3 regions of the Sorangium sp. So ce128 genome follow, and region 3 is predicted to be linked to each of the others. Evidence: riboswitches for the same ligand, from Rfam matches in the RefSeq annotation. Region 3 holds a riboswitch; each other region holds the start of a gene.

Region 1 (9,528 bases), 4.3 Mb from region 3:
TCCACCGCAGCCCGGCGTTGGCGTCGACGACCGTGAACCCCTCGGCGGTGAGCGACTCGTCCTCGGTCGCGGGCCGAGCGCCGATCGCCTTGACCCGCAGCGCCGCGAACGGCGTGAACGCGCCGAGCGTCGGGCGGACGCCGACGCCCGCGGTCAGCGTCTGGGTCGGCGCGAGGGCGACCGCGCTCGCGTTGCCGGCGTTCTCGCGGAAGCGCGCGCGGGTGAAGGTCGCGTCCACGTCCGCGAAGAGCCAGCTCCCGAGCCGGTAGCGCCCGCCGATCTCGATCCCGTAGCGCCGCGTCTGCCCCGACGCTTCGGTCGCGCCCGCGTCGCCGCTCCAGACCAGCTCCGAGTCCAGGTCGAGCAGGAACGCGGCCCCGCTCAGCGACAGCCCGCGCAAGGGCGCGACCCGCAGGCCGACCTCGTAGCCCGTCGCGGGCGTGATCAGCGTCGCCGCCCCCTGCCCCAGCACCACGCCCTGCGCGTCGTTCGAGTGGAAGCCCCGCCCGAAGTGGGCGAAGAGATCGACCCCCTCGACGGGCGACACGATCGCCGTGAGCTTCGGGAGCAGCTGCATCTGTCCCCGGGCGCCGCTCGACCTGTTCCCCGCCGCCTCGAGGTCCTCGCCCGGATCGTCCACGTTGACGTCGATCCACTGCGCGCGCGCCCCGAGCACGACGCGGAGCCAGCGCCGGAGCCGGGCGTCCTGCTCGACGTAGACGCCGATCTGGCTCTCATCGACGTGGGTCCTGCTCTTCTCCTCGATCCGCTCGCGCGCCTCGTCGTGGTGGAGGGACTTGTCGATCGCGTCCGCGCGGATCTGCGCGCCGAGCGAGGTCGTGAACCTCGCCCCGCCGAGCTCGTATTGCCTGCGGAAGCGGAGATCGGCGCCGCCGACCGTGCGGTCGTCGTTCTGCTCGATCTGGTCGCCGTGGACGGGGTCCTCGCTGAAGAAGGTGAAGTTCGAGTACAGCGTGAAGCGGTAGCGGACGAGGTAGGCCAGCGCGCTCAGATCGGCGTCCCGCCACGCGGTCGAGTACGCGACGGACGCCATGTGCCGCTCGGTCGCCCCGCCCTCGGTCGGATCCACGGCGCCGAAATGGTCGATGCACGGCTGTCCGAACGCCGACGGCGGCGGGTTCAACCCGCCCTGCTCGCCCTCGCCGCACACGGCGCGCGCGGGGATCTGGCCGGAGCCGTGCCAGGTCGATCCATACGACATCCAGGTCATCTGGATCTTCCCGGTGTTGTCGAGATCGTGCGTGGCCCGCAGGTACACGTTGAAGCGCTCGAGCCGCTCCGGGCTCAGGAACGGCCCGTCGTTCCGGTAGATCTCCGCCGCGGCCACCGCGCGCCACGCGTCGCCGAGATCCGGCGAGGCGAGGACGAGGCCGCGCTGGATACCGTACTGCCCCAGGCTGACCTGCGCGTAGCTCTCCTCGAGCTTCTCGGCGAAGCGCAGGTTGACGGCGCCCGCCGTACCGAAGTCGCCGATGCTCGCGTAATAAGGCCCCTTGTACCCGTCGAGCCCTGTCACGAGCTCCGGGATCATGAAGTAGAGATCGGTGAAGCCGTGCCCGTGGCCGTGGCTGACCATGTTGACGGGCACGCCGTCGACGAAGAAGGCGACGTCGGTCCCGTGATCCGCGTCGAATCCGCGGAGGAAGTACTGGTTCGCCTTGCCGCCGCCCGCGTGCTGCACGGCGAAGAGCCCGGGGACCGACTCGAGGATGTCGCCCGGCCGGAGCCTCGGCCGGAGCTCGAGCTCCCGGTGTCCGACGGAGACGCGCGACGCGGCCTCGCTGCCCGGCTTCTCCGCCTGGATCGTGACCTCGATCGCGGCGTCGCCAGCGGGCGCGCCCTCGCCGGTGGGCTCTGCAGCGGCGGCCTCCGGCGGGGCAGCGGGCGACCCGGGGGTGTCGCCCTCGGCGCGCGCGGGCCGCGCGGCGGCCAGCACCATGGATAACGCGGCGAGCAGATGAAATGGATGGCGGTGCCCGTCGCTCGTCGTGACCGTCTCGCGCAGCATTCGTGTCCTCCTTCGCCGCAATCGCGCGGAGCGGCGTCGGGCCGCTCGCGTCGAGCTCCGCGAGGACGAAATGGCTGGCCATCGCACGGTGCGCTGGACCGACCTCTCGCCCCCGCGGGCGACCGGAAGGCGACGCGGGGGGCGGTTCGGTATCCGGGACGTGGCAGAGGCAGAGCTGCACCGGCTCGGACCTCACCGCCTCCCTCGAGGCTCCCAGGTCGAACCGGCGCCGGATGTCTCCCGCCGCCGGGCGCTGGCAGGTCTTCGGGCTCGCGAGCGCTCCGGTCTGACCGGCTCCCTACTGTCCACCGCTTCCCAGCCCTCGTCGGGCCAGTGCTTGGGGTGGAGGTCGTTCTCGCTTACCGCTGCGGGGCAGCCCCGGAGTTTCACCGGGTTCCCTCTTCGGCCCAGGCGAACGCCCGGGCACCAGCACGGCGCGCACCCTATGGCCGTGCGCCTTCGGCTGTCAATCGCTACCGCTCCGCTCGCCCGCTCGACGCGCGCCGCTCTCGCGCCATGCGCGCGCCTCGCGCTCTCCATCCGAGCGCCTCGACGCGGGCCTGCCGTGCAGGCCGAACGTTCGGGCTCTAGCGAGGATGGGCTCGCTCCTCCGTGGGTCGCGTGCTACACGGCCGCCGCCGTATATGCCCCGTAACGATCTCCGCAACATCGCCATCGTCGCCCACGTCGACCACGGGAAGACGACCCTCGTCGATCACATGCTCCGCCAGTCGGGCGCCTTCCGAGAGAACGAGGTCGTGGCCGAGCGCGTCATGGACTCGAACGACCTCGAGCGGGAGCGCGGCATCACCATCCTCGCGAAGAACACGAGCATCCGGTACCGCGGGGTCAAGATCAACATCGTCGACACGCCCGGCCACTCCGACTTCGGCGGCGAGGTCGAGCGCACGCTCATGATGGCCGACGGGGCGCTCCTCCTCGTCGACGCCGCCGAGGGCCCGCTGCCGCAGACGCGCTTCGTGCTCTCGAAGTGCCTCCAGCGCGGCTTCCCGGTCATCGTGGTCATCAACAAGATCGACCGGAGCGACGCGCGCGCCCACGAGGTGCTCTCCGAGGTGTTCGACCTCTTCTGTGACCTCGAGGCGAGCGACGCGCAGATGGACTTCTCGACGCTCTACGCCGTGGCGAAGCTCGGCCAGGCGAAGCGCGAGCTCGAGCACGAGGCGAAGGACCTCGAGCCGCTCTTCGAGACCATCCTCGAGCGGGTCCCCGGCCCCTCCGGCGACCCCGACGGTCCGCTCCAGGTCATCGTCTGCAACACGACCCACGACGATTACGTGGGCCGGCTCGCGGTCGGCCGCGTGGTCCGCGGCACCGCCCGGTCCGGCGCCGACGTCGCGCTCCTCGGCGAGGGCGGCCAGTCGCGCGGCTACGTGAAGATGCTCTACGCCTACGAGGGGCTGAAGCGCGTCGCGGTCGAGAGCGCCGTCGCGGGCGAGGTGATCGCGATCGCCGGGCTCGACGCGGTCACGATCGGCGATACGATCACGGATCCGGCGCACCCCGAGGCGCTGCCGCGCATCGTCGTCGAGGAGCCGACGATCAAGATGAAGATCGGCGTCAACACGTCGACCTTCGCCGGCAAGTGCAAGCAGTCGAAGTACCTCACGAGCCGTCACCTGAAGGAGCGGCTCGAGCGCGAGGCGATGAAGAACCTCGCGATCCGGGTGGAGCCGACGGAGGTGCCCGACACGTTCGTGGTGCTCGGCCGCGGCGAGCTCCAGCTGGCGATCCTCGTGGAGACGATGCGGCGCGAGGGGTACGAGATGCAGCTCTCGAACCCCGAGGTGGTGACGCGCGAGATCGACGGCGAGGTGATGGAGCCGCTCGAGCTCGTGGTCGTGGACGTGCCGGACACCTACGTCGGCATCGTGACCGAGCGCCTCAGCTCCCGGCGCGGCCGGATGGTGAAGATGACGAACCCCGGCTTCGGCCGCGCCCGCCTCGAGTTCCGGGTGCCGTCGCGCGGGCTCATCGGCTTCCGCGGCGAGTTCCTGACGGCGACGCGCGGGACGGGCCTGCTCAACACGATGTTCGACGGCTGGGCGCCCTGGGGCGGCCCGATGATGCGCCGCCCGACCGGCGCCATCGTCGCCGATCGCGTCGGCGTGGCGACCCCGTACGCGCTGCACCACCTGCAGCCGCGCGGCATGTTCTTCATCGTCCCCGGCGTCGAGGTCTACGAGGGGATGATCATCGGCGAGCACAACCGGCCGAACGACACCGACGTCAACGTCATCAAGGAGAAGAAGCTGTCGAACGTGCGCAACCACGGCAAGGACGAGAACGTCCTCCTGGCCAGCCCGCGGCTGCTCACGATCGAGACGGCGATGGAGTGGATCGACGGCGACGAGCTCGTCGAGGTCACGCCCGACGCGGTGCGCGTCCGCAAGAAGGTGCTCGCGTGCAACCGCCGGGAGCGCCGCGAGGACGCGATCGAGCAATCGCAGGCGGTGGAGTGAGCGGCATCGGACGCCCGACGCGCGCCTGACGCGCGCCCGATGCGCCCGACGCGCGCCCCTGCCGTGCCTGCCGCGCGATAGGATGCCCTGATGAGAACGCCGCTGCTCTTCGCTTTCCTGGCTTCGCTCGTCGCGCTCTCGGGGGCGGGCGCTTGCGGCGGGGCCGTCGTCGTCGACGGGCTCCCCGGGAGCTCCGACGGCGCCGGGGGCGCCGGCGCGGCCGTGGGGTCGCAATCGGCGAGCTCCGGCGGGCCCTCCATCGAAGAGCAGAGGGCCTCGTGCGATTTCTTCTGCTCGCTCTTCGACGGCGTCACGTGTCCGGAGCTCCGGTGCAGCGAGCGCTGCGCCGACCTGCTCTCCGAGCAGCGCCCCTGCAACGCGCTGACCGCCCCTTTCTTCGACTGCGCGGGCGAGACCGTCGCCTCCGCGGACCGGATCCCCTGCGAGTTCCTCGCGCCGTCGGTCGCGTCGCTCTTCGATTGCCTGAGCGGGCGCGTTCGGGAGTGCACGACCGATTTCCTGCCCCAGACGTGTGACGCGCAGTTCGAGGAGCTCAGGGCGTGCCAGCGCGATCAGGGCCGGTAGCGGGGGCGCTCGTCGCCTGACGCGCGCGGCCGCGCGCCGGGGTCGAGGGCGCTCCGGAGCGGCCCGAGGGCGTCGGCGACGAACGTGACGAGCGCCTTCACGCGCGGCACCCCGCGCGTATCGCGGTGCACCCCGAGCCACAGCTTGCGCCCTGGCGGCGGCGAGGGCGGCGAGAGCAGGCAAAGGCCGGCGGTCGCGTCGCCGAGGTAGCGGGGCAGGCAGACGAGCCCGACGCCGGCGGCCCCCATCGTCGCCTGGGGCTCGCGGCCGTTGGTGCGCGCGGCGACGCGGGCCTTCGCGGCGACGGCGCGCACCCACGACAGGTCGGCGATCGCCGGAGGATCGTCGTTCATGGTGACGAGGGTGTGGCCCTCGCACTGCCGGCCCCAGTCCGGCGGGCCGCGCTCGGCGAGGTAGGCCTCCGATGCATAGAGCCCGAACCCGATCCGCGCGACCTCGCGCTGGAAGACCTCGTGGTGCTCGAACGCGGCGGGGCGAAGGGCGATGTCCGCTTCCCGCCGCGGCAGGCTCAGCCACCGCGCGTCCGCGATGAGATCGACGGAGATGGCGGGGTGGCGCGCGAGGAACGGGACGAGCAGCGGCCCGAGGACGCGCGTGGCGAGCCACTCGGACGCGGTGATACGGAGGTGGCCTCTCAGGCCCGCGTCGCGTCCGGCGGCGGCGCGCTCGGCCGCGAGCGCGTCCTGCTCCATGCGCTCGGCGTGGCCGAGCACGCTCTCGCCCGCGGCCGAGAGCGCGAACCCCGACGGCGAGCGCTGGAAGAGCCTCGCCCCGAGGCGCCGCTCGAACGCCGCGACGCGCCGCCCCACGGTCGGCTGGGTGACCTTCAGGACGCGCGCGGCGGCGGAGAGGTTGCCGTGCCGCGCGACGGCGAGGAAGTAGCGCAGATCGTCCCAGTCGAGCATGGCTCCGGGGCGCGGGGCGCTGCTGCCGGAGAGCGCTCCGCGCCATGCAAAGGTGCATGGCGAGTCTACGTCGATGGCGGATCCCCGGGCAACGACGGACCGCGCATGCTCTCCCGCGTGCGTTCCCGCACCCGCGCACTCGCGCTCTCGCGGGTCGCGTGTTTCACGTCGGATGATCCGATGGAGGCCGGCATGTTGACGAATCGTCGTGAGTTTCTCCACCGCGTGACCGGCACGGCCGCGGCGGGCTTCCTGGGCTCGGCCCCGGCCGGGAGCGCCTCCTGTGCCGCCCAGCACGGGCCGGCGCCGCCGCGGCCGGCGGCCGGGTCGAAGATCAAGGCGATCGCCTTCGACGCCTTTCCGATCTTCGATCCGCGGCCGATCGCGGCGCTCGCGGAGGAGCTCTGTCCGGGCAAGGGCGCATCGCTGAGCGAGGCGTGGCGCACCCGGCAATTCGAGTACACGTGGCTCCGGGTCGCGTCCCACGAGTATGCCGACTTCTGGCAGGTGACGGCGGATGCGCTGGTGTTCGCCGAGCGCGCGCTGCCGCTCGATCTCGGGGAGGAGAAGCGGGCGCGGCTCCTCGGCGCCTACCTCGATCTCCGGGCGTGGCCTGACGTGCTGCCGGCGCTCCGGGCGCTGAGGGGCGCGGGGATCCGGCTCTCGTTCCTGTCGAACTTCACGCCGAGGATGCTCGGGGCCGCCATCGAGAGCTCCGGTCTGGGGGGCCTGTTCGAGCACGTGCTCAGCACGGACGGGGCGAGGACGTACAAGCCGGATCCTCGCGCGTACCGGATGGCGCTCGACGCGTTCGGCCTCACGCGCGAGGAGATCGCGTTCGTCGCGTTCGCCGGCTGGGACGCCGCGGGGGCCCGGTGGTTCGGCTATCCCACGTTCTGGGTCAACCGCCTGGGCCTGCCGGCCGAGGAGCTCGGCGTGAGCGCTGACGCGACGGGAGCGAGCCTGTCGGATCTCGTGGAGTTCGTGAAGGAGAGGGCGTGACCGGCGGGGCCATGCCGCCTGTGCGATCAGCTCGTCCCAGGGCTCCCGGTACGCCTCACGGCGGCGAGGTCGTGGCGCTGCGCATGGCGCACACGGAGTCGCGGGCGAACCGCCCCTGGACCCGGCGCGCGTAGGGGAAGCCGAGCCGGGCGAGGAGGTGGTTCGGCCGGGAGACGGCGAAGATGTCGTAGGCGACCTCGCCGGAATGCTCGTTGTGCTCGACGAGAAAGCGCTCCTCGCCGCGCTCGCCGTGCTCCTCGAACGTCCCGTAGGCGAAGCCGAACCGGCGCACAGGGCCGATCGTCTCATCGACCGTGTAAACGATCCGGCACGCGTTGAGCCAGTGAATCCCGAGCACGCGGACGAGGATCACCACGGTGACGCCGGTCTGGAGGGGAGCGTCGGGATAGCAGAGCTCGACCCAGCCGAGCCGGAACTGCGCCCAGCGCCGCATCGCCTCGACAGCGCGGTCGAAGAGCGCGGCGCCCTGGCCGAGCACCGCGCGGTGGTGGTCGACGTTGAAGCCGGCCGGCGGCCGCGGGCGGCCGTCGCCGGCGCCGGTGCTGCCGACCTCCGCGTACGAGAGCGGCCGGCCCGCCTGGCGAGCGAGGAAGGCGCGGATCGCGGCGTCGGAGGGGCGGGCGCGGGAGAGCACGAGGGGCAGGATAGCCGATCACGGAGACGCCATCTTGATGGCTTTACAGTCACGACGAAGCACGAGGAGCAACTTCGCGGCTGACCGGCCTGCACGGATCCGCCAGGGCTCTCACGGATGGATCAGCATGGACATGAGATGTGCTGGACGATCGCGAAGCGGGCTTCAGGCGCGCTTCGCAGATCGAGGATGGCGGCGCGCGCCGCGCGCGGGCTCGCCGGCCCGCGCGGCTGGCACCTGCCAGCGAGCGCTGATACGCTCCTCGGCGACTCGTAACAGCGAGGAGGTGCATGGCCAATGGACATGCAGTTCAAATTTCACGACGCCGATGTCGAGGCCGACCAGCTGGACACGATGCTCGAGAGCTTGATGCGCGACATCGGCACCGCAGGCGCGACCCCGTGCCGCGCCGTTGAAGGCCACCTCCCCAAGAACGCAAAGGGAGACGCCTTCACCGTCGGCGCCATCGCGCTCGCCGCGCTCCCCGCGGTGCTTCCCCAGGTGATTCAGCTCGTCAATGAGTGGGTCGTCCGCGCGCCGAGGCGCCGCATTCGCATCCGGGGGAAGAACGGTCTGGAGGTCGAGTTCACCTCGGACAAGCCGCTCGGGGAGAAGGAAGTGCTCGACCTCGCGCGCCGCATCAGCGCAATCAAATGACAGCCTTGGACAGAGATCCTGTGCTGGGCGGACGGGACCGCATCGCGCTCATCATCGCGAACGGAATGTACGCGGACGGCAGGTTGCGCTCGCTTCAGGCGCCCGCCCTCGACGCATCGAAGCTCGCCGACACGATGGGAAACCCGGACATCGGCGATTTTCGCGTCGAGCTCTGCGTCGATGGCAGTCAGCTCGAAGTCCGGAAGGCCATCGGCGCGCTCTTCCATCGCCGCCATCCGGAGGATCTGCTCGTCCTCTACTACTCCGGTCATGGCCTGAAGGACGACTGGGGGCACCTCCACCTCGCCACACACGACACGGAGAAGGAGCTCTTCAGCGCGACCTCGGTCGACGCGGCGTGGATCAGCCGCCAGATCGATCAGTGCCCCGCGAAGCGCATCGTCCTGATCCTCGACTGCTGCTACAGCGGCGCCTACGAGAACTCCGCCAAGAGCGAGCAGGACAGCGTCGACATCGCCGGGACGTTCATGGGAGACGGCTCGGGTCGCGTCGTGATCTCCGCCACGACGTCGGTTCAGCTGGCGTGGCAGGCTGACCAGCCCGTGGGGGTGCCCCCGCAGTCGATCTTCACGCGCCACATCGTCGAGGGCCTGTCGACCGGAACAGCCGATCTGGACCGAGACGGATACGTCGATGTCCACGAGCTCTGCGAGTACGTGCAAGCGAGCATCAAGGCCGAGGGAGGCCGGCAAACCCCGCAGATGTGGACGCAGAAGTACGAGGGGCGGCTGCGCATCGCGAAGGCCCCGCTCCGGCCCACCATCCCGGCGTCGGGCGGGAACACCTCGATCGCCTACGAGCTCCTCGTGTGCAACGGGCCCCTCGCGGGTCGGCGGTTCCTGCTCCGGCCTGGAGAGTTCAGGGTAGGGCGAGAGCCCGATTGCTTCATCCGCCTCGATGATCCGAAGGTGTCGCGAAAGCACGCGACGATCGTCGTCGGAGCGGATGAGGTGCGCGTGATCGACCAGGGAAGCACGCACGGGACCCTGATCGACGATCAGCGCATCACGAGCGCATTGCTCCCGCAAAACGGCCAGATCATCGTCGGGGGCACCGTGCTCAGGCTGGTCCGCCTGGAGGCCCCAGGCACACGTCAGACCGCGGAGACGGCCGCGCAACTCACGCCGCCGAGGAAGCGATCGGCCACCCTGTTCACTCCCTGAGCCCTGG
Region 2 (9,528 bases), 5.3 Mb from region 3:
CGGCGGCCGCGGCGCCGAGCTCGGCGAGCTCGTGCGCGCGCTCGCCCGGGTCGTCGATCCCGAGGATGTTCATGAGCCCAAGGCGGAGCGCGGCGATCTCGTGACAGGCCATATCGGTTCTCTCCTATCCATCCTTCATTGCATGATGTCGTCGACGAGCCGGGCCACCAGCCGGTCGCCGAGCAGGTGCTCCTCGACGAGGTCCTTCGCGTCCTCCTCGCGGACGCCGCGGTACCAGACCCCGTCGGGGTAGACGGCGACCGTCGGCCCCTCGCCGCAGCGCCCCATGCACGACGTCCTCGTCACGCGGATCTGCTGCTGCTGGCCGGCCTGCTTCACGAGCCTGCGCACCGACTCGAGCAGCGCCAGGCTGCCGCGGTCCACGCAATCGGCGTTGCCGCAGACGAGCACGTGCTTGCGCAGCGAGCGGTGGGCGTGCGGGTGGTTCGACGCCTGCGTGTGCGTGAGCGTGTGGCGCACGCTGTAGAGCATCGCCTTGAGCCCGCCGACCTCCCGGGCGAGCCCCGGCAGCGCGGTGCGGTACATGCACGTGTCGCAGGGGAGCGGCGCCTCACCGGCGAACGCCTGGCGCGCGCGCTCGTCGATCAGGCCCTCGAGCGCGCTCGACCGGCCGAGGTGCGGCGCGAGCGACGCCCGGATCCACGGGTATGTCGACGAGAAGCGGTCGACCTGCTCGGCGAGCTTCGTCATGAGCCGCCCGGCGAAGAGGAAGTAGGGGACCACCACGACGCGCTCCGGCCGGTGCCGCGCGACCCGCTCCAGCGTCTCCTCGACCGAGGGCCGGGTGACGCCGATGAAGGTCGGCTCGACGAGCTGGAGCCCGCGGCCCTCGCCGATGAGGCGCGCCGTCTTGCAGAAATCGCCGTTCGCGTCGGGGTCGCTCGACCCGCGCCCCACGACGACGAGCGCCGACCGGGCCCGCGCGGCCGGGTCGGCCGGCAGCGCGGTCGCGGCGCGCTCGAACGCGATCTCCGCGAGCGCCGGGTGCACGCCGAGCGGCCGCGCCGCCGAGAAGCGCACGCCCGGGTGCGCGGCCCGCGCCCGCTCGAGAGCGAGGGGGATGTCGTTCTTCACGTGCCCCGCCGCGAACAGGAAGAGCGGCACGACCGCCACCCGCGACGCCCGCGCCGCGAGCGCCGCGAGCGCGTCGGCGAGGTGCGGCGTCGCGAGCTCGATGTAGCCGTGCTGCACGGCGATCTCGGGCCGCGCCGCGGCGTAATCGGCCACGATCGCCTCGAACTCGGCGTTCGACGCGGCGTCGCGGCTGCCGTGGCCGATCAGCAGGAGACCGTCGTCATGCACGCGAGCGCCTCCTCCAGGGTGAGCGGGAGGCCCGCGCCGCCCCGCGGCGGCGCAGGGCTCATCCGGGTCCAGAGCTCGGCGACCCACGGCCGCCGCACCCGCGCCCGCGCGAGGAGCTCCCCCCGCGCGAACACCTCCCGCGGCGGCCCGTCCGCGAGGACCTGACCGTCGCCGAGCAAGACCGCGCGCGAGGCGAAGAGCGGCACGAGATCCACCGCGTGTGTCGCGGTGACCAGCGTGGTCCCCTGCTGCTCGGAGAGCGCGCGCAGCGTCTGGCACAGGGCGAGCTCGCCCTCCGGGTCGAGCCCCGCGGTCGGCTCGTCGAGCAGCAGCACCCGCGGCCGCATCGCCAGCATCCCGGCGATGCACGCGCGCTTGCGCTCGCCGAAGCTCAGCGCCTCGATGGCCCGATCGGCGAGGTGGGCGATCTGCACGGCGGCGAGCGCCGCCTCGGCGCGGCGGCGCGCCTCGGGCGCGGGCAGGCCGAGGTTTCGCGGGCCGAACAGGACGTCGTCGAGGAGCGTCGCGCCGAGCAGCTGGTCGTCCGGGTCCTGGAGCACGAGCGCGGCGCCCGCGGCGACGGCGTCCGAGGGCGAGGCCACGCGGCGGCCCGCGATCTCGACGCCGCCGCCGGGCGCCGGGAGGAGCCCGACGAGCGTCCGGAGCAGCGCGGTCTTGCCGGCGCCGTTGCCGCCGAGCACCGCGACGGACTCGCCCTCGGCGACGTCGAGGCGCACGTCGCGCAGCACGGGCTCGCCGCGCCGGTAGCCGAGCCGGGGGGCGCGCAGCGCGATCATCCGGCCTCTCCCGCGGCGACGCTGAGCCCGAGGGTCGCGAGGGCGGCGGCGGCGAACGCGACGTTCGCGGCGGGCGCGCTCGTCCTTCGGTCGGCGACGGGGAGCTTCCCCTGGTAGCCGCGGAGCTGCATCGCGAGCGCGGCGCTCTCGGAGCGCTCCAGCGTCCGGAGCGCCACGACGCCCGCGACGGCGCCGGCCGAGCGCGCCGCAGCGCCGAGGCGCGTGAACCCACCGCGGAGCGCGGCGGCGCTCCACGCGCTGTCGGCCGCGCGCTGGAGCACGCCGGCGAAGCGCCGCGTCAGCGCGAGCAGCTCGACGAGGGCCGCGGGGACGCCGAGCCCGGCGAGCGCCGCCTCGATCTCGGCGGGCGCGGCGGCGCCGGCGAGCCACCGGAGCACCGCGGCCGCCGCGAGGACGCGCGCGCCGATGGCCACGGCGCGGCGGGCCCCCTCGGCCGTGATCGCGTCGGCCGGGAACGGCGCGCCGGGGAGGAGCGGCGCCCCCGGCGTGAGCGCGAGCGCGAGCGCCGCCGCGACCGCTCCGATCCACGCGGCGGGCGCGGCGGCGCGGAGGACGGCGCGCGCCGGCGTGCCCTGGAGGCGGAGGGCCGCGCACGCGAGGAGGAGCAGCGCGGCCGGCGTGACGGGCGAGCGCGCGCCCGCGGCGACGCAGCACGCCGCCACGGCGGCCCCGAGGCGGAGCCGGGCGTCCACGTCGCGGAGCCGCGCGGGCGGGTCAGTCCGCACGGAGGCCTTCGCCGACGGCCTTGCCCGCGGGCGCGCCCGCGCGCTCGACGAAGAGCACGCGCGAGAAATAGCCGAGGGCGAAGCCGGCGAGGAGCCCGGCCCAGAGGAACGCGAACAGCAGGAGGTCGCCCTCGAGGCCCGCGAACAGCGGCCCCGTGTCGTGGCGCCCTGCGTCCTCGGCGACGCGGCGCACCACGGCCTCGTCGACGCCGTCCCAGGACGCGTTGCCGCAGGCGGCGAGCCAGAATGAACCGGCGAGCTGGAGCGCTGCCGCGCACGCGCGCCGCGCGGGCGGCGCTGACAGCGGGCGCTGTCCGAGCCGCCGCGTCACGACACCCCCGGGGCGAGCCGGACGACCTGGAGTCGGTCCAGGATGTCGGGCCGCCGGGCGCGCAGGAAGGCGAGCGCCCCCGCGGTCATGACGCCCTCGAGCAGGCCGAGCGGGAGCTGGGTGGGGACGAAGGCGAGGGCGACGCCCGTGAACATGGACGTCACCGAGCCCTCGCCCGAGAGCCCGAGCGCGAGCGCGAGCGCCGTGGTGGCGTAGGTTGCCCAGTCCGACGTCACGCCCGCGAGGAAGCCCGCGACCCAGAGGTTCGCGCCGCAGCGCCGCGCGACATGGAAGGCGAAATATCCGGTGAAGGCGCCCGCGATGCCCATCGACGCGACGTCGGCGCCGAGCGTGGTGAGGCCGCCATGCGCGAGGAAGAGGGCCTGAATAAGGAGCGCCACCACGGTGACGAGGACGGTCATCCAGGGGCCGATGAGCACCGCCGCGAGCCCTGTGCCGCACGGGTGGGAGCAGGTCCCGGCGGTCGGCACCGGCACGGGCATGCACGAGATCGCGAAGACGGCGGCCGCGATGAGGCCGACGAACGGCTTGTAGAAGGCGTCCTGCTCGGTGCGGCGCCGGAGCAGGTGGAGGGCGATCGCGACGAAGGGCAGGGCGAGCGCGTTCCAGAAGGCGCACCAGCCGAGCGGCAGGACGCCTTCCGCGAGGTGCATCGCGGCCGCGGGCCGGGGCGCGAGGAGCGTCCCCAGGGACACGGCGGCGATCGACAATGCGCGGCCGTGAAGACCGATTTCGGCGCTCCGGGTGAAGTCCGCACCCGAACGCCACGAAGACGTGCGCAAGCTGCACCTCGTGGGAGGCTCGGGTAGGTCTCCCGGCTCATGGGTTCAGGGAGCTGATCGAGCTCCCAGCGCTGCGTCCACCTTCCCAGGCCTCTTCCAATGGGGCCCAGTGGTCTTCGGAGGCAGCTCCCCACTCACGGTGGCGGGACCGCGCCGGTTTTGCACCGGCTTCCCTGTTATGCCCCGGAGGGCACCCGAGGAATGGATTGTCAGGCCGGTGCTCGGTAATCCCGTTTCGTGCCCGGCGTCAAGGACGTCGCGCCCCGATCGTGGAGGAGGGTGCTCGGCGGTGATGCCTGCGCTGGTGGACACCCCGCCCTCGGGGGCGCTGCCGAGGCGCACGAGGCCATCGCTGCCGAGGCGCGTCGCGCGCCCGTCGGCGCCCCCCCCATCGAGCGGCCATGGGCGCCGACGAGCGATCGAGGCCCTGTCGTGCGGTGGCCCGAGGCCGAGAAATTGACCCAGACGCATCACGCGAAGAGTCGTCGAGCACACGTCTTGAATTATGTCCACCTTAGATAAAACCTGTTTACTTTGTCGCCGCGCGGTCGCAGCCCCCGTCTCGGTCTGGGCCCGCACGAGGGCCTCTCGTGCGCTTGAATACAGGAGCCGGCGCGTTCCTTCCGCAGTGTGCTTTGTTCGTCCTGGCTCTTTACTCGGGAGCAGGTGTCCGGTGTACGGCCTGCTGCCTCGTGGCCTCTCTTATTGAAGAGATGAGGGATTTCGTGTTCGCTCGTCTCGGAATGCGAGACGAACGCTGCGCTGGGCGCTGTCTCTGGTGGAGGGGTATGCCCGGCTCGAACGTGAATCCCCGCAGATCGGGTGTGTGTGGGTCGCGCGCCCGCCTGGCTGCCTTCGCGCCCGGAGCGCTCTGCTCGCTCGGCGTGCACGCGTTGCACTTTGTTATCGACAATGCGCCTGCGGATGCCACAATCTGACTACCGCATGCGCACCGGCGCGGACCCCCCAGCCCGGAGCGCATGCGGTCTTTCTTCTGCACCGTGGCGGACGTTCAAGACTCCGGCGCGGTTTCCCTGCCGCGGTCATTCTGGGCCCCCCTCCAGCGTGATGCGCGGTATTTTTTTGCCCTCGAGCGCGCGGTTCGCGTCTTCCGAGGTGTCACTTTCCGGTGAACGTGGCCTGCGATTTCGCCAGGAACGCTTTCATTCCGAGCTGTTGATCTTCGCTGCCGAAGAGCGCCGCGAATGCCTGGGCTTCCAGCTCGTTGGCGGCGGCGAGGTCGAGGCTCTCGCCGCGCAGGAGGACGCGCTTGGCGGCGGCGACGGCGAGCGGGCCGCGCGAGGCGATCTTGAGGGCGGTCTCGCGGGCGCGTGCGAGGAGCTCGGTCGCCGGGAAGACGGCGTTGACGAGCCCGATCGACAGCGCCTGCTGGGCGGTGATCATGTCACCTGAATAGACGAGCTCGCGCGCGCGTCCGGGCCCGACCCGTCGCAGCAGCCGCTGGGTCCCGCCGAACCCCGGGATGACGCCCAGGTTCACCTCGGGCTGGCCGAGTTTGGCGCCTTCGGCGGCGTAGATGAAGTCGCAGGCGAGGGCGAGCTCGCAGCCGCCGCCCAGCGCGAAGCCGTTGACGGCGGCGATCACGGGGAAGGGGGCAGTCTCGATGAGCTCGGCGAGCCGGTGGCCTGCGTCGGCGAACCGCTTCGCGGCGATGCTGTTCATGGTCGCCATCTCCGCGATGTCGGCGCCGGCGACGAACGCCTTGCCGGCGCCGGTCAGCACCGCCGCGCGGACCTCGTTGCCCTCGGCGGGCGCGAGGAGGTCGCGGAAGGCCGCGGTGAGCTCGCCGAGGACGGCGGGGTTCAGGGCGTTGAGTTTGTCGGGCCGCTGGATGGTCACGGTGGCGACGTGATCCGCGCGCTCGACGGCGACGAACTGGAGCGTACCGCGAGCAGGGGCCCCCGGCTGCTGTTCTTGAGCGGTCATGGAGCGTGGTTAGCAGCGCCCCGCGCCGGGGGGAAGCGCCTGCCGTGGGCCAGGGAAGGCGTCATTCCGTGTCCTCCCGATCCCGCTGTGTCGAGGCCGTTGCCGAGCCGACGAGCGAGCGATTTCCAAGCGAGCGATTTCCAGGCGAGCGATTTCCAGGCGAGCGATTTCCAGGCGAGCGATTTCCGGAGGAGTCGCGCGCCTGTTCCGGGACACGGCCCTTCGCTCGATCCGAACTCACCGCTTGAGTGCGGGTGTGCGCGACATGACGGTCCTGCCGCGAGCCCGCGTGCAATCGTGGGCAGTCGGGCAGACCGCCCGTCCTCCGAGCCGCACACCCGTGTTCGCCTCGCGCGGCTACCGTCGTCGCTCCCCCGTCATCATCCCCCTGGAGAGAGCCAGGGAGGGAGGGGGTGCCGCGCGGGGGGCCGGCGGGGTAGGGCCCCACGAACCCGAGCGCCGGCCTGCTCCGTGCGACGCCCTCCCGGATCGGCCCTGCCGCTCAGCCGGCCATGGCCCCCCAAAAGGCGCGAGTTCGTGGGAGGGGCCCCCGCCGGCCCCCCGCGCGGCGCCCCCTCCCTCCCTGGCTCCGTGGCAGCCTCCTCTACACCGCCCGTCCGCTCTTCTGCCCCTTCTCGTCGTACACGTAGAACCCCCGCCCGCTCTTCTTCCCGTACCACCCCGCAGCCACCAGGTTCCGGAGCAACGTGGCCGCCCGGTACTTCGAGTCCCCGAACTCCCGGTGCAGCACCTCCGCGATCGACAGCACCGTGTCGAGCCCGATCAGGTCCGCGAGCTCGAGCGGCCCCATCGGGTGGTTCAGCCCGAGCCGCGCCCCTGCGTCGATGTCCTCCGGCGTGGACAGCCCCTCCTGGAGCGCGAAGCACGCCTCGTTGAGGAAGGGGATCAGCATCCGGTTCACGATGAACCCGGGCTGGTCCTTCGAGGTGATCACCGTCTTGCCGAGCCCCACCGAGAGCGCCCGGACGGCCTCGTACGTCGCGTCCGACGTCTGGACCCCACGGACGAGCTCGACAAGCTTCATCAGCGGCACCGGGTTCATGAAGTGCATCCCGATGACCAGCTCAGGCCGGCCGGTCACCGCCCCGAGCCGCGTGATCGAGATCGACGACGTGTTCGACGCCAGGATCGCGCCCTTCGGCAGCGCCGCGTCGGCGAGCTTGAAGATCCCGCTCTTCACCTCGAAGCTCTCGGTCACCGCCTCCACGGCCAGGTCGACCCCGGCCAGGCCTGCCATCCCGTCGGCCACCGCGACGCGGCCGAGGAGCGCCTCCCGCGCCTCCGCGGCCAGCTTGCCCTTCTCCACCTGCTTCGCGAGAATGGCGGCGATCTGGGCCTTGCCCGACTCCGCCAGCGCCCTCGAGACGTCGCACAGGACCACCTCGAGGCCCGCGGCCGCGGCGACCTGGGCGATGCCTCGCCCCATCTGGCCCGCGCCGATCACCCCGAAGCGCTTGATCGTCGTAGCTTCCATGGCCGCGGTTGATAGCCGAAGCCGAGAGCGCGGTGAACCGCCCTCGCCCGCGGCCCGACGGCCCGCCCGCTCGGACGTCCACGCGCCACAGAAGCAGAAGCGCGCGAAAGCTCCGCCCGACCTTCCAGGCCCGCGGGGGCGAGGAACCTTGAAACCGTGTCGTCCGCCCGGCTATCTTCGCCCGGCCCGTGAACGGACCGGACCGAATTCGCGAGGTCCGCGGAGATACGATGAGCGTTGAGACGATTCGGATGGCCCTTGGGCGTCTGCAGGATGAGCCCGAAAACGAGGCAGCCTGGAACGAGCTCGCGGAGGCCGTGACCGCTCCGAACAACGGCGCGGGCCCCGGGGACGTCGAGCGCCTGCTCGGCGCGGCGCGCGGGCGGCACGAGCAGCGGAAGGAATGGCAGGCCGTGGCCCGCCTCCTCGAGCTGGAGATCGCCCTCGCCGCAGGCAGCGCCGTCGAGCCCGCGATGCAGGCCGAGCTCGCCCGCGTCTACCACGAGGAGCTCATCGACGTCGACCGCGCGGCGGCCGCGTACAAGCGGCTGCTCGAGCTGCGCCCCGACGACGACGCCGCGGCCGAGGCGCTCGAGACCGACGCCTCGAAGCGCGAGCGGTGGCGCGACCTCGTGGACCGGTACGTGGCCGAGGCCGAGGGCGCGACCGACGGCGCCTTCAAGAGCGCGCTCTACACGAGCGCGGCCGACATCGGCTACCGCTACGGCCGCGCCGAGCTCGGCGCCAGGGTGGCCGAGCTCATCGAGCTCGCCCTCATGCTCGACCCGAAGAACCTCCGCGCGGCCAACCTCGCCGAGATCGCCTTCTCCTCCGCGGGGGACTGGGACGCCGTCGTCCGCGTCCAGTCGCTCGTCAAGGGCGAGGCCCAGCTCAAGGAGGACCGCATCGCGGCGGCCGTCCGCGCGGCGCGCACCGTCAAGGCCCGCCTGAGCGATCCGACCCGCACCGTCGCGGCGTACGAGGAGCTGCTCGACCTCTCGCCCGGCCAGCCCGAGGCGCTCTCGTTCCTGACCGAGGCCTACTCCGCCGCGGGCGACTGGGATCGCCTCGTCGCCCTCTACGAGGACCAGCTCCGCAGCGGCGGCGTGAAGCCCGGCGAGGAGCTCGGCATGCTCGTGCAGATCGCCATGGTCCACTGGCGCATGCGCGGCCAGCCCCAGGCGGCCGAGCCCTATTTCGACCGCGTGCGCCGCGCCGACCCCGCGCACGCCGGGATGCTCAACTTCTACCGCGAGGTGCTCGATCAGCGCGGCGACAAGCCGCGGCTCACGACGATCCTCACGGACGCGCAGCGCGCCGTGCCCGACGGCCCCGAGAAGCGCGCCATCGCCACGGAGCTCGCGCGGCTCGCCGAGTCGCAGGAGAACGCCGCCAAGGCGATCGAGCAGTACAAGTCCGTGCTCCGGACCGACCCGGAGAACCGCCAGGCGCGCGACGCCCTGAAGCGCCTCTACCTGCAGACCGAGGGGTACAACGCCCTCGTCGAGCTCCACCGGCAGGACCTGGAGCGCACGCCCGCCGACGACGTCGCCGGCAGGGTCGCCGTGCTCCGCGAGATCGCCGCGATCTACCGCGATCGCGCCAAGAACGACGCGGCCCTCGTCACGGTCCTCACCCAGATCGTCCAGCTCGACGACAAGGACGTCGACGCCGTGCGGGAGCTGACCCGCATCTACGAGTCGCTCGGGCGCTGGCGCGACCTGCTCTCGTACCAGCAGCGCCTCGCCGAGCTGACCGAGAGCCCCGCCGAGAAGGCGGGGCTCTACCGCGCGGTGGCGCGGCGCTGGTTCGACCAGTTCTCCAACGTCCAGAACGCCATCGCGGCGTACGAGGCGCTGCTCACGGTCGAGCCGATCGACGAGGAGGCGCAGCAGAAGCTCCGCGAGCTGTACCTGAAGCGGCGCGCCTGGCCGCAGCTCTACTCGCTCTACGAGCGCAAGCTCGAGGGCGCCGAGGGCGCCGCGAAGATCGAGCTCCTCGGCGAGATGGCCAAGCTCGCCGCCGAGCGGCTCGACCGCGGCGCGGACGCGATCGCGCTGCAGAAGCGGATCCTCGAGCTCGACCC
Region 3 (9,528 bases):
CCGGTCCTGCGTCGCCCCGAGCTGCGCCGGCGCCGGCGCGTCGCGCTGCGGGGTGCTCGTCCGCTCGCGGGGCGCGAGCGCGGCCAGGACGTCGCTCGTCGGCAGCGCGACGCCGCACCGCTGCGCGACGTAGGCGATGGCCATGTCGTGCTGCTGCCGGGAGAAATCGGCGGTCCCGTCGGTCACGAGGAACGGCTGGACGTCGTTCATGAACGCCTCGCACGCGGTCAGCAGGCACCCGATGTGCGCGTACACGCCGCACACGATCAGCTGATCGCGGCCCCAGCGGCGCAAGAGATCCAGCAGCTCCGTGCGCTGGAAGGCGCTGTACCGCCACTTGGTGAGGACGGTGTCGGCGCTTCCCGGCGCGAGCTCGCGCACGATCTCGTGTTTGTCGGGCTGCTGCGTCAGCCCGGGCCCCCAGAGATCCGTCAGCAAGCCGCGCTGGGCCATCGTCTGCTCGGCGGGCTGCTTCGTGTAGACGACCGGGATCCCGCTCGCTGCGCACCGCTCCCGGAGCAGGCGGGCATTGGCGATCAGCTCGACCATCGGGGACGCGCTCGCGTCGTAGAAGCCGAGGAAATACTCCTGCATATCGTGGATCAAGAGGACGGAGCGCCCCGGGTCCGGCCGCCATGACGCCCGGCTCCCCGGGAGCTCCTCGGCTCGTGGCATGCGATAGGTCTGGATGCGGGGGATGGCCATGGTCGTTCCTCTTCTCTCTCTCTCTCTCTCTCTCTCGTGATCGCAGCGCTCCTGTCGATGGAACGGGCCGCGGGCGTCGCTGCGCCGCCTGGGCCCGCGCTGTCCTCTCAGGCGCGCGCGCCCTGCGCGAGCCTGTCGGCGATCCACCGGCGGAGCGCCTTCTTGTCCACCTTGCCGACGCTCGTCGTCGGGAGGGCGTCGAGCCACTCGATGCGATCGGGCACCTTGAACTGGGCGACGCCGCGCTCGCGCAGGAAGGCGTTGATCTCCCTCGCTGGCGGCGGCTGCCCGCGGGCCACGAGGAACGCGCACGATCGCTCGCCGAGGTGCGAGTCCGGCATGGCGACGAGCGCCGCGTCGCGCACCGCCGGGTGGGCGAGGACGTGGTTCTCGACCTCCTCGGCCGCGATCTTCTCGCCGCCGCGGTTGATCTGATCCTTGGCGCGGCCCTCCACGACGAGGTAGCCCTCTCGGGTCCGCCGCACGAGATCGCCCGTGCGGTAGAAGCCGTCGCGCGTGAACGCCTTCTCGTTGTGCGCGTCGGCCCTGTAATACCCGCGGATCGTGTAGGGCCCTCGCGTGAGCAGGTGACCGACCTGTCCGGGCTCGACGTCGCGGTCGTCGTCGTCCACGACGCGGACCTCGTCGTGGGGCGAGATGGGCCGCCCCTGCGTCTCGATCGCGATCGCGTCGGGGTCCTCGAGGCGGGTGTAGTTGACGAGCCCCTCCGCCATCCCGAACACCTGCTGCACCTTGCAGCCCAGGGTCGGCCCCACGCGGCGCGCGACCTCCGCGGGGAGCCTGGCGCCGCCCACCTGGAGCACCTTCAAGCTCGACAGGTCGTGCCGCGCCGTCCGGGCCGCTTCCAACCAGACCGAGGCCAGCGGCGGCACGAGCGCGGTCATCGTGACCCGCTCCCGCTCGATCCACGGGAACGCCTCGTCCGGGCTGGGCCGGCGGCAGAGCACCACGCGGCCGCCGGCGTGGAGCACGCCCAGGCTCCCGGGTGAGCTGAGCGTGAAGTTGTGCGCGACGGGGAGGACGGCGAGGTAAACGCTGCCCTCGTCGAGCCCGCAGATCTCCGCGCTGGCCCGCACGCTGTAGAGGTAGTCGTCGTGCGTCCGCGGGATGAGCTTCGGTACGCCGGTGCTCCCGCCGGACAGCTGGAAGAAGGCGACGTCCCCCGCGGCGGGCTCCGGGAGCTCGACGGGCTCCCGGTCCAGGCCGGAGAGCGCGGTGTGCTCGCCCGGATCGCCGGCCACGAGCACGTGCCGCAAGGTCCTGACGTCGCGCCGGATCTGGCTCGCCAGCGCGCGGTAATCGAACCCGCCGTCCCGGTCGGCGATGACGTACGCGACCGCCTCGGTGTGCTCGCAGAAAACCGCGATCTCGGCGCGCCGGTGCGCGGGCAGGGCCAGCACGGGGAGCGCCCCGAGCCGGAACAGCGCGAAGCACACCTCGAAGAACTCCGCGATGTTCGGGAGCTGGACGACGACGCGATCCCCCGGCCGGAGCCCGAGGTGCAGCAGGCCCGCGGCGAGGCGATCGGCGCGCCGATCGAGCTCACCGTAGCTCAGCCGGCGATCGCCGCTGACGAGCGCGATCCGATCCGGGTGCCGCGCGGCCCGCTCGCGGAGCAGGCGCCCGAAGGTCTCGCCGCGCCAGTAGCCGGCGCGCCGGTAGAGATCGGCCATCTCGGCCGGCCACGGAGTCCAGCCGTCGAGCGCCTGCGGCCGCGCCTGCGCGGGCGCCTGCCGGCTCTCCTCCGGAGCGCTCATGCCATCTCCGGCGCCTGGTTGAGGCCGAGCGCGTTCAGCATGGTCCCGAGCTTGGCGGTGGTCTCGGCGAGCTCGTGCTCGCCGTTCGAACCGATGACGATCCCGGCCCCGGCATAGAGGCGGAGCGCCCGGCCGGCGACGTCGGCGCAGCGGATGACGACCGCCCACTCGCCGTCGCCGCTCGCGTCGGACCAGCCCACGAGCCCCGTGAAGAACCCGCGATCGAACCGCTCGATCGCCTCGATGGCGTCGCGGGCGCGGTCCGTGGGGTATCCGCACACCGCGGGGGTCGGGTGCAGCGCGGTGGCCAGCTTCATCGAGGAGATCGAGAGATCGCGCAGCTCCCCCGTGAGCCGGCTCGACAGGTGCCACAGCGTCGGGGTCTGCGTGAGCGAAGGCTCGTCGGGGACGCTCAGGCGCCGGCAGAACGGCCGGAGCGCGGCGGCGACGGCGTCGACGACGATCGCGTGCTCGTGCCGGTCTTTCTCGGACGCGAGCAGGGCGATCGCCCGCCGGCGGTCCTCGTCGGGGTCCGGGCTGCGGACCGCGGAGCCGGCGAGCGGATTGGCGATCACCCGGAGCCCGGAGCGGGACAGGAGCAGCTCCGGGCTCGCGCCGATGAGCGTCCGCGCGCGCGAGGTCGGGACGCCGCGCTCCGCGCTGGAGAGCCCCGCGGTCGGATCCGAGAGGTTGGCGGCGAAGGTGTAGCCGTTCCGGTTCTGCTGCGAGAGGCGCTGGAGGACGAGGCGGAGATCGACAGGCTCTCGCAGGACCATCTCCAGCATCCTGGAGAGGACCACCTTGCTCAGCGCCTCGGACCGCATCAGGCCCACTGCCGTCTCGACGCCGCGCACGTAGTCGCGGGGCTCGGGGACCTGGCGCAGCTCCTGGATGGTGATCGGCAGGTGCGACCGCGGCGATTCCGACGTGTGGTTGAGCGGGCCCGCGCTCTGGATCGCCCTCGGCACGATGAGGTGCGCCGGCGACGTGCTGTTGAACGGCACCGCGCCGACCACCATGGGGAGGCCCTGGCCGGCCCTCGACGCCGCCGCGAGCACCCTCGTGACGCGGTCCGCGAGGCGGTCGCCCTGATCCGCGCCGTTCGGCTCGAGGATCATGTCGTGTACGCCCTGCGCGAGGAGCGTGCGTGTCGGCGACGCGAAGAAGAACGCCGACTCAGGGGTGTATTGCTTCAACAGCTGCCCTGCGTTCACCGCGGGCAGCCCGACAGAGGCCGGTATCGAGATGGAACTCGTCACATTCAGCTCCGATGGGCGTCGAGAGCCACGTGGGCTCGGATCATCGGGCGCTGGACGTCAGGTCTCGGGCCGCTCGTTTCTGATAACTGATAAAGAAAATCAGTTTCAAGTAACTCATGGCACGCGCGTGCAAGACTGTCAAGGGACTCCCGGTTCTGTCTCGGGTGTGCGTCGCCGGTGGGCCGGTGGACGGGGCGCTCCGGGCCTTCGCTTCTGCGTTGACATCCTGCGTGACGGGTGCGACGAGTCGCCCCGCCATCGGTGCTCGTCCGGCCATCCCCTGGCGAGCTGAAAAGGGAACCCGGTGAGAATCCGGGACTGCCCCCGCAGCGGTGAACGGGAACGACCATCACCAAGAAGCACTGGGCATGCACCAGAGCAGCCTGGGAAGCGGTGATGTGTAGGAGAGCGACCGGCGACGGCCGCATCGCCCGTGAGTCCGAAGACCTGCCGAAGGTGCGCGCGCCGGTGCTCTGGCGCGCGCTGACCTGAGCCTTCGAGGGGAAGGCGCGCAGGCTCTGGACCACCACGCTCGCGCGCGGTGCCGTGGCCCGTCACGCAGCCCCCTCGCTTCGGCTCTCAGCTCACCCGGAGCAGCGCTGGGTCGACGCGGGCAGGCGGCGCGTGAATGGTTGATTCCTCGGATCGTCGGTCGCGGCGGCGCCGGAGCGCCGGCGTGGCGTGCTGGCTCTCGCTCGCCGCCTGCAGCGCCGTGGCGGCCCTGCCGGCCGCCCGCGCCGACGATCCGCGCAGGCCGGAGGCCGAGCAGGAGGGCGGTCGCGCTGCCGCTCCACCGGGGACAGACCCGCTGGAGGTGCGCGTCGAGGGGGATCGCATGCGCGCGCCCGCGCCGCCCAAGGACAGGTCCGTCGCGGGGTCGGTGCTGGGCCGCGAGCGCCTCACCGGCGCGGGGCTCGGAGCAGCGGACGTGCTCCGCACGCAGCCGGGCGTCCTCATCATCGAGTCGGGCGGCTTCGGCGGGCCGGCGACCGCGGCCCTCCGGGGAGCGACCGCCACGCAGACGCCGGTGTACCTCGCCGGCGTCCGCCTGAACGACGACGTCGTGGGGACGGCGGATCTCTCCCTCGTGCCCCTCTGGCTCATCGAGCGCATCGAGATCTACCGCGGCCACGCGCCCATCGAGGCCGACCGCCTCGGCCCCGGCGGCGCGATCTTCTTCGAGCCGCGGCGGCCTTCCCGGACGACGGCCGGCGCGGGCGCCATGGCGGGCTCGCTCGGCGCGCGGCGCGGGTGGGCGTTCGCCGGCGCCAGCGCGGGCCCGGTGAGCGCGATCGTCGGGGTGAGCGCGGAGGCCGCGGAGAACCGCTACGCGTTCGTCAACGATGGCGGGACGCTCTTCGACGAGAGCGACGACACCCTGGAACGCCGGCAGAACGCCGACGTGCGCACGATCGACGCCTGGGCGCTCGCGCGCGTCGAGCTCGGGGGCGGCGCGATCGTCGACGTGATCGCGAACGGCACCGGCCGCGAGCAGGGCGTGCCGAGGCTCGCGCTCCTGCCGTCCCGCGAGGCGCGGGGGGAGTCGCGGCGCGCGCTGACGTCCGTCGCGGCGCGGGTGCCGTTCGGCGGAGAGGCGCAGCACACGCTCGAGGCGCGCACCTCGTTCATCGAGGCGCGGTCGGAGGTCCATGATCCCCTCTTCGAGCTCGCGCTGCTCACGCCGGAGCTCCGCCTCGCCGGCCGCCGCCTGGAGCAGACGCTCGGGGCGACGCTCTCCTTCGCCGACCGGCTCCGGGTGCGGCCCGTGCTCTCGGTCGCGCGCGAGGGCATCTCGCGCGCGCCGGACGACGTACCGCTCGCGCGGGCGCGGCGCTCGTTCGCGCGCGGCGCCGTCAGCGCGGAGGCGCGCCTCGGCGAGGGGCTCGCGCTGCACGCCCTCGCGAGCGGGGAGTGCCACGCCACCGGGGCGGACCGCGAGCGCCCTTGCGACGTGCTCGTCCCGACCGGGCGGGTCGGCGTGGAGGCGGGGAGCGACCGGCTCCGGCTCCTCGCGACCGTGGGCCGCTACGTCCGCGTCCCGACGCTCGGCGAGGTGTACGGCGTCTCCGGCGTCGTCCACGGCAACGCGGAGCTCGCGCCGGAGTCGGGCGCCACGATCGAGGCCGGGATCCGGGCGCAGACGGGGCGCGGCGCCGTGCTGCGCGGCGCCTTCATCGACGTGTTCGCGTTCGGGAGCGCGGTCTCCGGGCTCGTCGCGTACGAGCGCTCCGGCCAGGGCTACGTGAACCCGTACAACGTCGGCCGCGCCCGCGTCGTGGGCGCGGAGCTCTTGGCCGGGGTCGAGGTGACCCGGTTCCTCCGCGCCGAGATCGCGGCGACGCTGCTCGATCCGCGGGACACGACGCCGGGGCGGACGACGAGGAACGACCTCCTCCCGTTCCGCTCGCGCCTCGTCGTCGCGCCGCGCCTGCACGCCGAGTGGAAGCGCCCGGGCGGCGCCGTGTTCTCGGGCGCGTCGGGCGAGATCCGGGCCGTGTACCAGTCGAGCCGGTACGCCGATCCCGCCGGGCTCGGCGTGATCGCGGAGCAAGCGACCCTCGACCTCGACGCGGAGGCGAGGTGGCTCGGCGGGCACCTCGCGGTGAGAGGCCGCGTCGCGGACCTCCTGGACGCGCGGCGTACGGATGTCGTCGGGTTTCCGCTCCCGGGACGGAGCGTGTTTTTCACACTGGAGTCAACATGGTGAAGATCAGACTGTTTGCGTTCGCGATCTCGATTCCGATCCTCGGGTGCAACGTGGATTCGCCGCCGCCGTCGACGGGCGGCGTCCACGGCGGCGGCGACGGCGACGCGTGTGAGAGCGGCGTCGTCATCGTGACGAGCGACTACCAGTCGACGAACATCGCTGTGTCGGCGCTCGACGGGACCACCCTGTCGCCCTCCTTCGTGTCGAGCGGCGCGGCGAAGCCGGGGCTCAGCCTCGCGCTGTCCGGCGACGTCGATGTCCCGGGGGCGGCGCCGCCGTCCGGCCGCGTGGTCCTGCTCGATCGGTTCGGCACGAACGTGATCACCTGGATGGATCTCGAGACCGCCGAGGTCCTCGCGCAGCTCCCGGTCGGGCAGGGGTTCGAGTCGAACCCTCAGGACTACATCGAGGTGGGCGCGGACCGCGCGCTCGTGTCGCGCTACGGGAGCAACCCGAGCCCGGGCGTGGAGCCGTTCGACGAGGGCGGCGATCTCCTGATCGTCGACACGAAGGAGTACTCCATCGTCGGGCGCATCGCCCTGCCGGAGGAGGAAGAGGGGCTCCTGCCGCGCCCGTCGGGGATGGCGCGCGTCGGTGACGAGGTGGTCGTGGCCCTCGGCCGGCTCGCCGCGGACCTCTCGACCGCGGGCGAAGGGCGCTTCGTGGGCGTCTCGCCGGAGCAGGGCGCCGTCACATGGACGGTCGACGTGCAGGGGCTCTACGGCTGCGGGCGTCTCGCCGTGTCGCCCTCGGGAGAGCGGCTGGCGGTCGCCTGCTCGAGCCGCTTCGACGCCGAGGCGATGGAGTACGACCCGGCGACGAGCGACATCGTGATCTACGACGCTCGCACCTCGCCCCCGGAGGAGATCGAGCGGCTCGGCGTGGCCAGGGCGCTCGGCGCCGCCGTCCAGCCGACGCTCGCCTTCGCCTCCGAGGACGTCCTCCTCGGGACGGCCTACGCGGGCGGCGCGTCCGCCGGGGACCGCGCCTTCTCCGTGAGCATCGCCACGGGCGAGGTCACGACGCTCGCCGAGGCGACCCAGTCCTACGCCTTCGGCGGCGTCCACTGCTCGCCCGGCTGCGGCGATGTCTGCCTGCTGAGCGACGCGGAGAGGAGCAAGCTCCGGCGCTGGAAGGTGGCGGCGAACGGCGCGCTCGAGCCGCTGGAGGACGCGACCGTCGACACCGAGATCGGGCTCCCGCCGCGAGGGATCGGCGGGCTCTGATCGGCCCCGCGGGCGGTACGTCGGTTGACGTCGTGGAGATCGTTCTCGCTGACCGGCCCCGGATCCACACCGAGTTCGCTGTTGAGCCCCGGGCTGAAGCCCGAGGCGCCCACATGGGACACCACGTGTGGTGGTGCGGTGGGCCGGTCAAGCGAGATGTTGTGGTGAGCTCGTTTGCATGATTGCGCGGTGGACGCTGGCGGTGCGCGCCGTGGCGGGCCACAACCCGGGCATATGCCGCTCAGCGAAGCGCGTCCGGCCGATCCGCTCGACGACCTCGTCGCGCTCCTGCGCGGCAGGCGGATCGTGGCGCTGACGGGCGCGGGGTGCAGCACCGAGTCCGGCATCCCCGATTATCGAGGGCCCGAGACGCGGCGCCGCGCGCGGAACCCGATCCAGGGGCGGGAGTTCTCCCGCTCGGCCGAGATCCGGCAGCGCTACTGGGCGCGCGCCGTGATCGGCTGGGAGCGGTTCTCCAGGGCCGAGCCGAACCCCGCCCACCGCGCCCTCGCGCGGCTCGAGCACGCGGGGCAGCTCGAGGGCCTCATCACGCAGAACGTCGACGGCCTCCACCAGGCCGCGGGCAGCCGTCGCGTCATCGAGCTGCACGGGACGCTCTCCGAGGTCGCCTGCCTCGCGTGCGGCGCGATGGAGCGGCGCGCCGCCCTCCAGGAGCGGCTCCTCGCCCAGAACCCCGGCTGGCTGGGCCTCGCGGCCGACCTCGCCCCCGACGGCGACGCCGACCTGCCTGCCGAGCACGTGGCGGGCTTCCGTGCGCCGCCGTGCCTCCGCTGCGATGGGCCGCTCAAGCCGCGCGTCGTCTTCTTCGGCGAGAACGTGGCCCGGCCGATCGTCGACGCGGCGTTCGCGCTCGTGGACGCGGCGGACGCGCTCCTCGTCGTCGGCTCGTCGCTGGCGGTCTTCTCGGGCTACCGCTTCGTGCTGCGCGCCGCGCAGCGAGGCACCCCGATCGCCATGATCAACCTCGGCTCCGCGCGCGGCGAGGAGCTCGGCGCGCTGAAGATCGAGGCCCGGGCCGGCGAGGTGCTGCCGCGCCTCGCCGAGGCGCTCGGCGCCGGCGCCACCGCGGCGCCCCGCTGAGGCGCCGAGCGCCGGCGCACGCGCGGCGCTGGCATCACCCGCGCCGGTACATCACGTCGCTGCGGAGGACGTACTTGCTCCCCCGTGTCACGGCGGCGCCGCGGTGGAGCCGGCGGTGCTCGAACAGGAGCGCCATCCCGCGCCGCGGGGCGATGCTCCGGCCGCCCCAGAAATCGGTCGTGCCGCCCTCGAAGTCGTCGTTCAGGTAGATCATCGCGGTGAACAGGCTCCGCTCGCCGCCGGATCGCACGAACGACCCGTCGCCGTGCCAGTTGAAATATTCGCCCTCGGTGTAGCGATAGTAGCGGAAGCGCTCGTTCAGCCCGACGGCGCGATGGAGGCCGAAGCTCGGCGGCGTCCAGGGCGCGAGCCGCTCCCAGAGGCTCGCGGCGAGGTCCGGATCGTCGATCATGACGCGGCCGTTCTTGCGCACCTCGAGGTTGATCACCTCGCTGCCCCCGATCGGCGCCTGCTCGAAGCCTCGCGCCTCGGCGAGCGCGATGAAGCCCTCGCACTCCTCGGGCGACAGGACGTTCGTCACCGTGAAGATGCGGAGATCGTCGGTGTAGTCGGTGCACTGGGCGGTCCGTTCGGCGTGCAAGGTGCTCATGCGTGAAGCGTGGGTCCGGGCGGACCGGATCCGGAAGGGCGGGATCCGGGCAGGACCGGGCAGGACCGGGCAGCGCGGTGGACAGGAGAGCGCCGCATCGCCGATGATCGAGCGCTCGCACCGATGGCACGGGTCTCCAGGG

What was found. A riboswitch is a leader RNA that binds a small molecule or an ion and turns the genes downstream of it on or off. The one in region 3 is predicted to bind cobalamin.
Region 1: it holds a riboswitch for cobalamin, as region 3 does, so the genes downstream of both, WME82_RS05080 (TonB-dependent receptor) here and WME82_RS21430 (TonB-dependent receptor domain-containing protein) in region 3, are expected to answer to the same signal.
Region 2: it holds a riboswitch for cobalamin, as region 3 does, so the genes downstream of both, WME82_RS01265 (energy-coupling factor ABC transporter permease) here and WME82_RS21430 (TonB-dependent receptor domain-containing protein) in region 3, are expected to answer to the same signal.

Annotation. Positions count from the first base shown of each region.
Region 1 covers NZ_CP150313.1:1,318,878-1,328,405, reverse strand. The annotation lists gene WME82_RS05080 (TonB-dependent receptor) at 1-2,029, opposite strand, end outside; cobalamin riboswitch at 2,268-2,475, opposite strand; gene typA (translational GTPase TypA) at 2,626-4,512, shown strand; gene WME82_RS05070 (hypothetical protein) at 4,603-5,097, shown strand; gene WME82_RS05065 (LysR family transcriptional regulator) at 5,085-6,023, opposite strand; gene WME82_RS05060 (haloacid dehalogenase type II) at 6,216-7,025, shown strand; gene WME82_RS05055 (DUF1990 family protein) at 7,081-7,680, opposite strand; gene WME82_RS05050 (hypothetical protein) at 7,984-8,337, shown strand; gene WME82_RS05045 (caspase, EACC1-associated type) at 8,343-9,521, shown strand.
Region 2 covers NZ_CP150313.1:317,746-327,273, forward strand. The annotation lists gene WME82_RS01240 (DUF3209 family protein) at 1-112, opposite strand, end outside; gene WME82_RS01245 (CbiX/SirB N-terminal domain-containing protein) at 136-1,323, opposite strand; gene WME82_RS01250 (energy-coupling factor ABC transporter ATP-binding protein) at 1,299-2,120, opposite strand; gene WME82_RS01255 (CbiQ family ECF transporter T component) at 2,117-2,866, opposite strand; gene WME82_RS01260 (hypothetical protein) at 2,856-3,197, opposite strand; gene WME82_RS01265 (energy-coupling factor ABC transporter permease) at 3,194-3,907, opposite strand; cobalamin riboswitch at 4,006-4,213, opposite strand; gene WME82_RS01270 (enoyl-CoA hydratase/isomerase family protein) at 5,120-5,947, opposite strand; gene WME82_RS01275 (3-hydroxyacyl-CoA dehydrogenase family protein) at 6,552-7,442, opposite strand; gene WME82_RS01280 (tetratricopeptide repeat protein) at 7,694-9,528, shown strand, end outside.
Region 3 covers NZ_CP150313.1:5,611,043-5,620,570, reverse strand. The annotation lists gene WME82_RS21445 (isochorismatase family protein) at 1-705, opposite strand, end outside; gene WME82_RS21440 ((2,3-dihydroxybenzoyl)adenylate synthase) at 813-2,483, opposite strand; gene dhbC (isochorismate synthase DhbC) at 2,480-3,742, opposite strand; cobalamin riboswitch at 3,985-4,211, shown strand; gene WME82_RS21430 (TonB-dependent receptor domain-containing protein) at 4,371-6,449, shown strand; gene WME82_RS21425 (YncE family protein) at 6,443-7,675, shown strand; gene WME82_RS21420 (NAD-dependent protein deacetylase) at 7,910-8,776, shown strand; gene WME82_RS21415 (prolyl hydroxylase family protein) at 8,811-9,386, opposite strand; gene WME82_RS21410 (helix-turn-helix domain-containing protein) at 9,510-9,528, shown strand, end outside.